DNA from 2 places in the Nonomuraea sp. NPDC050202 genome. Region 2 is predicted to be linked to the other one. Evidence: riboswitches for the same ligand, from Rfam matches in the RefSeq annotation. Region 2 holds a riboswitch; the other holds the start of a gene.
What was found. Region 2 has a riboswitch for thiamine pyrophosphate ahead of thiD (bifunctional hydroxymethylpyrimidine kinase/phosphomethylpyrimidine kinase). Riboswitches for the same ligand answer to the same signal wherever they lie in the genome.

Region 1: it holds a riboswitch for thiamine pyrophosphate, as region 2 does, so the genes downstream of both, thiC (phosphomethylpyrimidine synthase ThiC) here and thiD (bifunctional hydroxymethylpyrimidine kinase/phosphomethylpyrimidine kinase) in region 2, are expected to answer to the same signal.

Annotation. Positions count from the first base shown of each region.
Region 1 covers NZ_JBFALF010000033.1:93,591-98,658, reverse strand. The annotation lists gene AB0I79_RS48695 (cellulose binding domain-containing protein) at 1-43, opposite strand, end outside; gene AB0I79_RS48690 (universal stress protein) at 152-982, opposite strand; gene AB0I79_RS48685 (hypothetical protein) at 979-1,329, opposite strand; TPP riboswitch at 1,420-1,532, shown strand; gene thiC (phosphomethylpyrimidine synthase ThiC) at 1,525-3,069, shown strand; gene AB0I79_RS48675 (SDR family oxidoreductase) at 3,331-4,182, opposite strand; gene AB0I79_RS48670 (glycine betaine ABC transporter substrate-binding protein) at 4,223-5,068, opposite strand, start outside.
Region 2 covers NZ_JBFALF010000036.1:106,836-111,903, reverse strand. The annotation lists gene AB0I79_RS50695 (M28 family metallopeptidase) at 1-526, opposite strand, end outside; gene AB0I79_RS50690 (ATP-dependent DNA ligase) at 643-1,590, opposite strand; TPP riboswitch at 1,648-1,743, shown strand; gene thiD (bifunctional hydroxymethylpyrimidine kinase/phosphomethylpyrimidine kinase) at 1,737-2,540, shown strand; gene AB0I79_RS50680 (TenA family protein) at 2,537-3,217, shown strand; gene AB0I79_RS50675 (carbon starvation CstA family protein) at 3,270-5,068, opposite strand, start outside.

The sequences.
Region 1 (5,068 bases), on a different contig from region 2:
GGGCCGCCAGCGCGGCCAGCACGGAGCCGGTCTTGCTGCGCATCGTGTGCTCTCCCGTCGTAAGCCTGCGCAGATCGTAGGAGCGGCGGCTCGGCGCCGGGAAGCGCGACGATCATGGCGCGGTGCTGACCTGGGAGTACGGATGTAACTTTCAGCGGCGTACCACCGCGAGCGGGCACGGCGCGTGGTGCAGCAGGGCCTGGCTGATCGAGCCGATGAGCATCCCCGCGAGCTGCCCGTGCCCCCGCGACCCGACCACCAGCAGGTCGGCGCGCATGGAGGCCTCCTTGAGCACCTCCACCGGATGCCCGTGCACGACCTCCGCGATCACGTGCACGCCCGGATGCCGCTCCCGGTGCCCGGCCAGCGATTCCTTCAGCGCACGCAGCGTGTCCTGCTCGCTCTCGCGGGAGGCCGGCTCGAAGCCGCCCGGATGGGGCCAGGCCCAGGCCCGTACGGCCCGCAGCCGCGTGCCGCGCAGCTCGGCCTCGGCGAAGGCGAACTCCAGCGCCCGCGTGGCACCGGGTGAGCCGTCTGCCCCGGCCACGATCTCACCGCGCCGGTACGCGGGCGGCTCGTGGATCAGGACGACGTCCGTACGGGCGTGCGCCGCCACCCCGTACGCGACCGATCCGATCAGCAGCCCCCGCACCCCGCCGATCCCCCGGCTGCCCACCACCAGCAGCTTGGCCTCCTGGGACGCCTTGACCAGCGCCGAGCGGGGGTCGCCCGGCAGCAACACGCGCTCCATGCGCACCTGCGGCCACACGCGTCGCGCGCGGTCGCAGGCGGCGGTGAGCACGGTCTCGGCGCCGTCGCGCATCCACTGCGCCACCTCGGCGTAGTGGACGGCGCCCTCGCACACCCACTTCGGCACGGCGTGCGCCACGGTCAGCGGCTCCTGCCGCAGCTCGGCCTCGGCGGCGGCCCAGCCGGCGGCCTCCAGCCCGGTACGGGAGCCGTCCACACCTACGATGATCATGACAGTGCGTAACACTCCACCTCGGCACGGCGGAACGGCAGCCCCTGTGCCTCGGAGTCGCGGGCGCACCTGCGCTCGGACTTGCTGAGCTTGAGCGTGCCGCAGACGGTCACGCCGGAGTACGTCCGGCAGTCGAGCGCCGGGTCGGCTCTGCCGACGCGGTACATGCGCTCGACCGCGGCACGGCACTTCGCCTTTCCCGTGTCGGAGTAGCGGCACTGGGCGATCAGAGTGTCGTACTGTTCCTGGCTGACTTCGTGCTGATCCATGCCGTCCCCGGCGGCTGCGGTGGCGCCGGACGCGGCCATCACGACGAGTAGTCCTGCGACAGCGGCGAATCTCTTCATGTTTCCCCTGATGGGGACCGTACCGCTCACGGCGATCGCCAAACCTCCGCGGCGAGGTTTCGGGCGTGGTGGGGCGTGGGTACGATCACCGCCGTCCAACGCGGGAGCCCGGTGGGGACCGGGCTGAGAGGACGGCTGACAGCCGCCGACCGCCAGAACCTGCTCCGGATAATGCCGGCGAAGGGAGTTTGCGCGATGACGAACGCGCGCTTTTCCAAGGTCTACACCGGTGAGCTGCGGGTGCCGATGCGCCAGGTGCACCTGTCGAACGGCTCGTCGGTGACCCTGTACGACACCTCGGGCCCGTACACCGACCCCACCTACGAGCCGGACCTGCGGCGCGGACTGCCGCGCCTGCGCGAGCGGTGGATCCGCGAGCGCGAGGAGGCGGGGCAGCCGGTCACGCAGGTCGGGTGCGCCCGGCGCGGGCTGGTGACCAGGGAGATGGAGTTCGTGGCCGTGCGCGAGGGCGTCACCCCCGAGTTCGTACGCGAGGAGGTCGCCGCGGGCCGGGCCATCATCCCCGCGAACGTCAACCATCCCGAGTCCGAGCCGATGATCATCGGCCGCAACTTCCTGGTGAAGATCAACGCCAACATCGGCAACTCCGCCGTCACCTCCTCCATCGAGGAGGAGGTCGAGAAGATGACCTGGGCCACGCGCTGGGGCGCCGACACGATCATGGACCTGTCCACCGGCGCCGACATCCACGAGACCCGCGAGTGGATCCTGCGCAACTCGCCCGTCCCGGTCGGCACCGTGCCCATCTACCAGGCGCTGGAGAAGGTCAAGGGCCGGCCGGAGCTGCTGTCGTGGGAGGTCTACCGCGACACGCTGATCGAGCAGTGCGAGCAGGGCGTCGACTACGTGACCGTGCACGCGGGGGTGCGGCTGGCGCACGTGCCGCTGACCGCCGGGCGCAAGACCGGCATCGTCTCGCGCGGCGGCTCCATCATGGCCGCCTGGTGCCTGGCGCACCACCGCGAGAGCTTCCTGTACGAGAACTTCGCCGAGATGTGCGAGATCCTGGCCCGCTACGACGTGTCGTACTCGCTGGGTGACGGCCTGCGTCCCGGCTCGATCGCGGACGCCAACGACGAGGCCCAGTTCGCCGAGCTGCGCACGCTGGGCGAGCTGTCGGGGATCGCCCGCGAGCACGACGTCCAGGTGATGATCGAGGGGCCGGGCCACGTGCCCATGCACAAGATCAAGGAGAACGTCGACCTGCAGCGCGAGCTCTGCGACGACGCCCCGTTCTACACGCTCGGCCCGCTCGTGACGGACATCGCGCCCGGCTACGACCACATCACCTCGGGCATCGGGGCCGCCATGATCGGCTGGTACGGCACGGCCATGCTCTGCTACGTCACCCCCAAGGAGCATCTCGGCCTGCCGGACAAGGACGACGTCAAGACCGGCGTGATCACGTACAAGATCGCCGCGCACGCCGCGGACCTGGCTAAGGGCCACCCGCAGGCCCAGGCGTGGGACGACGCGCTGTCGGACGCGCGGTTCGAGTTCCGCTGGGAGGACCAGTTCGACCTGTCGCTGGACCCCGAGACGGCGCGCTCGTTCCACGACGAGACGCTGCCGGCCGCGCCCGCCAAGACCGCGCACTTCTGCTCGATGTGCGGGCCCAAGTTCTGCTCGATGCGGATCAGCCACGAGATCAGGCAGGCGGGGTACGCGGAGAAGGCGGCCGAGTTCCGCCGGCTCGGCGGCAACATCTACGTGGAGTGACCCTTTGTCCCATGTCCGAAACCGCAGGTCTGGACAGAGATGACGTGGTGTCCGGCTCTTCCGGTGGCAACGTGACAGGTGAGCCCGGCGCGGCATGGCGAGCGCCGGGGATTCCCGCGACCACCGGAAGAGAGGATCTCTCGTGTCCTTCGCTGCTCGTATGGCCGGTCTTCGCAACCGGGCGGCCGTCGGCGGCGACGGCAAGGGGCACAAGACGTTCCAGACCGCCTCGATCGTGTCCGTCAAGGACGCGGGCCGGGCCTAACCCGGCAGCGTCTCGCCGCCGATCGGGGCCAGCACCTCGCCCGTGTAGTACGACGACAGCCGGTTGGAGGCGAAGAAGACGTACGAAGGGGCGATCTCGTCCGGATCGGCGGCCCGCCCCATCGGCACCTGCTTGCCGAACTTCTCCACCTTCTCCTCCGGCATGGTCGCCGGGATCAGCGGCGTCCACACCGGTCCCGGCGCGACGGCGTTCACCCGGATGCCGCGCTCGACCAGGTTCTGCGCCATGGAGTAGGTGAAGGCGTTGATGGCGCCCTTGGTGGCGGCGTAGTCGATCAGCGACTTGTTGCCGCGCAGGCCGTTGATCGACGAGGTGTTCACGATGGCCGCGCCCTCGCGCAGATGCGGGAGCGCGGCCTTCGTGACGCGGTAGTAGCTGTGGATGTTGACCGCGAACGTGTGCTCCCACTGCTCGTCGTCCAGCTCCTCCAGGCCGCTCACGGGCTCCTGGTAGGCCACGTTGTTCACCAGCACGTCCAGGCCGCCCAGCTCGGACACCGCCTGCTCCACCACCGAGGCGCAGTGGGCGCGGTCGCCCAGGTCGCCGGGCAGCAGCACGCAGCGCCGCCCGGCCTCCTCGACCAGCTTGCGGGTGTGCGCGGCGTCCTCGTGCTCGCTCAGGTACGCGATCGCGACGTCCGCGCCCTCCTTGGCGAACGCCACCGCGACCGCCCTGCCGATGCCCGAGTCGCCGCCGGTGATCAGTGCCTTCTTGCCGCTGAGCAGGTCACGGCCCACGTAGTCGCGCATCTCGTCGCGCGGCTCCGGCGCCATCTCGCCGGTGTGGCCCGGATAGGGCTGTTTCTGGGGTGGTGGTGTTTGCGACATGTCCAGCGGCCTGCCCTTGATCGGGTATGCCTAACGCCAGCTATTTCACGAATCCCTGTGACCTGAGCCAGTCGCGGGCCACCAGCACGGGCACGTCGCCGTCCACGTCCACCTGGGCGTTGAGGGCGCGCATCACGTCGTCGGTCAGCCTCGCGCTGATCGGCGCGAAGATCCGGGCGATCTCCGGATGCGCGTCGGCGACCGGGCGGCGCAGGGTCACCGCCGCGTTGTACAGCGGGAAGAAGTGCCTGTCGTCCTCCAGCAGGACCAGGTCGAGGGCCTTGATCCGGCCGTCGGTCGTGGTGACCATGCCGAGCGTGCACTGGCCGCCGGCGACCGAGTTGTACAGGACGCCGACCGACAGCCTGCGCACGTTCCCCCTCGGGACCTCCTTGCCGTAGGTCAGGCCGTAGCCCCTGAGCATGCCGAGGAAGCCGTCGTCGCGGCCGAAGGTCTCGTGGTCGACGCAGAACGTGCGCCGCGCCACGGGGACCTTCGTCATGTCCGAGATCTTCCTCAGCCCGTACCTCTCGGCCGTGGCTCGGGTGACGCCGATCGTGTAGCTGTTGTTCAGCGGGGCCGGTGGCAGCCAGACGATGCCGTTCTCGCGCAGGTCCAGGTCGCGTACGGCCTCGTACTGCCGTGTGCGATCCGGGATCGGCTTCGCCTGGCCGAGGTAGGTGATCCAGCCGGTGCCGGTGTACTCCCACATCAGGTCGGCGTCGCCCCTGGTCAGCGAGGCGCGCGCGTTCACGCTGCCCTGCACGTTCGTCTGGTCGGCCACGTCCGCGCCGGCGGCGGTGAGGGCGAGCACCGCGATCTTGCCGAGCACGAGCTGCTCCGTGAACTCCTTCGACGTCACCCGGATCCGCGCGCCTTCGAGGCC
Region 2 (5,068 bases):
TGCCGCGCTGGATGAGCGCGATCCGGCCGGGGACGAACCCGGCGAAGTCGGAGGCCTCGCAGCCGCTGGTGGAGCTGGGCGCCGGGGCCGGCGGCAGGGTCAGGTCCACGCCCTGGACCTGGGCGGTCACGTCACCGGCCGGGGAGGGCTGGAAGGTGAAGAAGTCGTCGTTGGGCACGTACGACTTCGCGGTCGGCGCGGTGAGGTCGAGCACGGGCGGGCTGTTCTCGCTCCAGCTCTCGACGTAGTTGATCGGCTGGCGCGTGACCTTGTAGCCGGCCCTGCGCAGCTTGCCCTCGACGTACGCCACGGAGGCGTCGTAGCCGGGAGTGCCGGCGGCGCGGTTGCCGCCGTTGGCGTCGGCGATGGCCTGGAACGCGTCGAGATGCTTCTTGACGTTGGTGCCCTTGACCTTCTTGACGAGCACCTTGGCGAAGGCGTCGTCGAGGCCGCCCGCCTGCGCGGGCACGGCCGTGGCCAGGGGTAAGGCGAGGACGGCGATCAGGACGGTGATGATTCTTCGCATGCAGGTCCCCCCATGGGTTACCAGGAACGCGGCCTTTCCCCCCGAGGCGCCGCTGCCCGAACGTAACCCGGCGAAGAATCAGCGTGAAGACCCACTATTGTCGCAAATATGCGACATCACTCCTCGCGCCGGGCGCGGGCGCGCCGCTTGCCCTCGTGCATCGCCTGCACGCGGGCGATCGGGATCGTGTGTCCCTCCTCGATCAGGTCGGCGGGCAACCGCTGCGGCCCGGGCATGTGCTCGGCCCACGGGTCGGCGTCCTTCAGCAGCCCCGGCGCGGTGCGCACGGTGAAGTCCCGCGGCGACACCCGCTCCAGCTCCGACCAGGCCAGCGGGAAGGAGACGGGCACGCCGGGCCGGATGCGCGGGCTGTAGGCGGCCACCACCGTGGCCCCGCCCGCCCGGGTGGAGTCGAGGAACACCTTGCCCTCGCGGTCCTCCCGGATGAACGCCGTGGTCGCCAGCGTCGGGTCCAGCCGCTCGGCCCGCGCCGCCAGCGCCCGGGTGGCCGCCGCGAGGTCGTCCATCGCCGTGCCCGCCACCACGGGCACGAACACGTGCACCCCCTTGGCGCCGCTCGTCTTCACCGCGCCCGCCAGCCCCATGTCCTCCAGGGCCTGCCGGACCAGCAGCGCACCGCGCACCGCCAGCGAGAAGGAGTCGTCGTGCTCGGGCGGGTCGAGGTCGAGCACCAGGTGGGTGGCGTGCTCGCCGGCGAACAGCGCCGGGTGGTACTCCACCGCCCGCTGGTTGGCGAACCACAGCAGCGTCTTCCTGTCGTCGCACAACGCGTACGTCACCTGCCTGCGCGACGCCTCCGCCCACATGGACACCGACCGCACCCAGTCGGGGGCGTACTTGGGCAGGTTCTTCTGCATGAACGGCGCCTGCCCCGGGCGCACGCGGACGACCGAGAGCGGGCGGTCGCGCAGCACGGGGATGATGCGGTCGCGGACGGCGTCGAGGTAGTCGACCAGGTCGCGCTTGGTGGCGTCGGCGCCGTCGAACAGCGGCTGGTCCAGGTTGGTCAGATCGACCCCGTCACGCGTCTCATCAGCGGCCACCCGCCCTACGATGCCGATCCTCGAACGTGTGGTCAACAACGACGCCTGTTAGAGTAGGCCGTTGACGCGGGGTGCCCGGAGGGCCGGGCTGAGATCACACCCGTCGAACCTGATCTAGCTCGTACTAGCGAAGGGACGTCACAGCCGTGAGCGCTGTTCCCAAAGTCCTGTCCATCGCGGGCACCGATCCCAGCGGCGGCGCCGGGATCCAGGCGGACCTGAAGACCTTCTCCGCGCTCGGCGCGTACGGCATGACCGTCGTCACCGCGCTGGTCGCGCAGACCACCACCGGCGTGACCGGCATCCACGAGGTGCCGGCCGAGTTCGTGGCCCAGCAGCTCGACACGCTGCTGACCGACGTGCCGGCCGACGCCGTGAAGATCGGCATGCTGGGCAACGCGCCGCTGATCAAGGCGGTGGCGGCGGCGCTCGACACCTACCGGCCCGCGTACGTCGTGCTCGACCCCGTCATGGTGGCCAAGAGCGGCGACCGGCTGCTGCCCGCCGACGCGGTGGCCGCGCTGCGCGAGACGCTGCTGCCCCGCGTGCACCTGATCACCCCCAACCTGCCGGAGGCGGCCGACCTGCTCGGCGAGAAGCCGGCCGCGAGCCTGGCGGAGATGCACGACCAGGCGCAGCGGCTGCGGGCGCTGGGCGCGCGCCAGGTGCTGCTCAAGGGCGGCCACCTCGACGGCGACACGTGCGTGGACGTGCTGGCGACGCCGGAGGGCACGATCGAGCTGGCCGCGCCCCGCGTGGACACCAGGAACACGCACGGCACGGGCTGCACGCTGTCCTCGGCCATCGCGGCGCTGCGCCCGCGCCACGACGACTGGGCGGGCGCGGTGCGGGCGGCCAAGGCGTACCTCACCGAGGCGCTGCGCGCGGCCGACAGCCTGCACGTCGGCCACGGTCACGGCCCTGTCCACCACTTCCACGCCATCTGGTGAGCGCACAGGACATGTTCTGCGACGACGTCTGGCAGCGCACGGCCGAGCTGATGCGCGCCGTCCACGAGCACCCCTTCATCACCGCCCTCGGCGACGGCACCCTCGACCGCGAGCGGTCCGGGTTCTACATGGTGCAGGACGCCCGCTATCTGGAGGCGTTCTCCAAGGCGCTGGCCACGGCCTCCGTCCGGGCCAGCGCCGCGGACGACGCGGCGTTCTGGGCGCAGAGCGCGCACACGGCGCTGGCGGCCGAGCGCATGTTGCACGCCGGGTACATCGAAGAGCTCGACGCCAAGGGCCCCACCTCGCCTACGTGCCTGGCGTACTCGTCGTACCTGCAGGCCACGGCCCTGACCGCGCCCTACCCGGTGATCGCGGCGGCGGTGCTGCCGTGCTTCTGGATCTACCAGGACGTCGGCACGGCGCTGCTGGAGCGCGTCGGCGACACCGCCGGCCACCCGTACGGCAAGTGGATCTCCACCTACGCCGACCCGGGCTTCGCGGCCTCCGTCGAGCAGGCCAAGGCCATCGCCGACCGGCTCGCGGCCGCCGCCGGCCCGGACACCCGCGAGGCGATGGCGCAGGCGTACTGCCGGGCGGCGGCGTACGAGTGGATGTTCTGGGACAGCGCGTGGCGGCGCGAGAGCTGGCCCACGGAGCGGTGGCTGACCGCTTAGGGCGGCCCGCAGAGCGGTGGCTGACCGCTTGAGGCGGCCCGCGGAACGGTGGCTAGCCGCTTGAGGAGGCCCTGGCGATCATCTCCTTCTCCTCGCGGGTGGCGATGAGCCCGGCGGGGGCGTAGATCTTCGACTCCTCGAACGGCGCCTCCGTGCTGGGCAGCGGCTCCCGCAACCGGATCGCCTTGATCCACACGCGGGCGGCGTCGAGGATCACCACGATGATCAGGATCGCGAACAGCGCCGCCAGGATGCCGTCCACGGTGGAGTTGACCACGATCTGCCGCATCGCGCCGGTCGTCTTGGCCGGCGCGAGGAGCTGCCCCTGGTCGAGCGCCGTCTGGTAGCGGTCGCGCTGGGCGAAGAAGCCGAGCGTCGGGTCGGGCGAGAACACCTTCTGGTAGCTGGCGGTCAGCGTGACCGCCACGTCCCAGGCCAGCGGCACGCCCGTCACCCAGGCCCATTTGAGCCGCCCGCTCTTGATCAGCAGGGTCGTGGCCACGGTCAGCGCCACGGCGGCCAGGAGCTGGTTGGCGATGCCGAACAGCGGGAAGAGCTGGTTGATGCCGCCGAGCGGGTCGTTGACGCCCTGGTAGAGGAAGTATCCCCAGGCGGCCACGACCACGGCGCTGGTCACGACCAGCCCCGGCCACCAGCTCACCCGCGAGATCGGCTTCCACAGGTTGCCCAGCGTGTCCTGGAGCATGAACCGCCCCACGCGCGTGCCGGCGTCCACGGTGGTGAGGATGAACAGTGCCTCGAACATGATCGCGAAGTGGTACCAGAACGCCTGGAGACCCGCCCCGCCGAGGAAGCCGGAGAAGATCTGCGAGATGCCCACGGCCAGCGTGGGCGCGCCGCCCGTCCTGGCGATCAGCGTCTCCTCCTGCACGGCCGCGGCGGCGGCCTGCAGCTCTTCCGGCGTGATGACGAAGCCCATGTTCGTGACCGCCTCGGCGGCGGTCTGCACCGTGGCCCCCACGACGCCCGCCGGGGAGTTCATCGCGAAGTAGAGGCCGGGGGTCAGCACGCAGGCCGCCGTGATCGCCATGATGGCCACGAACGACTCCATGAGCATGGAGCCGTAGCCGATCATCCGGACCTGGGTCTCCTTCTGGATCATCTTCGGCGTCGTGCCGGACGAGATCAGCGAGTGGAAGCCCGACAGCGCCCCGCAGGCGATGATGATGAACACGAACGGGAACAGCGACCCGGCGAACACCGGGCCCTGCCCGCTGAAGGCGAAGTCGGTGAAGGCCGTGGTCTGCAGCGGGGGCGCGGTGACGGCGATGCCGATGGCGATCAGCACGATCGTGCCGATCTTCATGAACGTCGACAGGTAGTCGCGCGGCGCGAGCAGCATCCACACGGGCAGCACCGCCGCGACGAACCCGTACGCGATCAACCACAGCGCCAGCGCCGACGGGCTCAGCGTGAAGAACGGCGCCCAGCTCGACCCCTGCACCCAGCCGCCGGCCACGATCGACAGGATCAGCAGCGCGACCCCGATGACCGTGGTCTCGACGACCTTGCCCGGCCTGATCACCCGCAGGTAGAACCCCATGAACAGGGCGATCGGGATCGTCATCGCGATCGAGAAGACGCCCCACGGCGACTGCGCCAGCGCGTTCACCACGACCAGCGCCAGCACGGCCAACAGGATGATCATGATGGCGAAGACCGCGATGAGCGCCGCGGCCCCGCCGATCGGCCCGATCTCCTCGCGGGCCATCTGCCCGAGGCTCCTGCCGTTGCGGCGCATGGAGAAGAACAGGATCACCATGTCCTGCACGGCCCCGGCGAAGATCACCCCCGCGATGATCCAGATGGTGCCGGGCAGGTAACCCATCT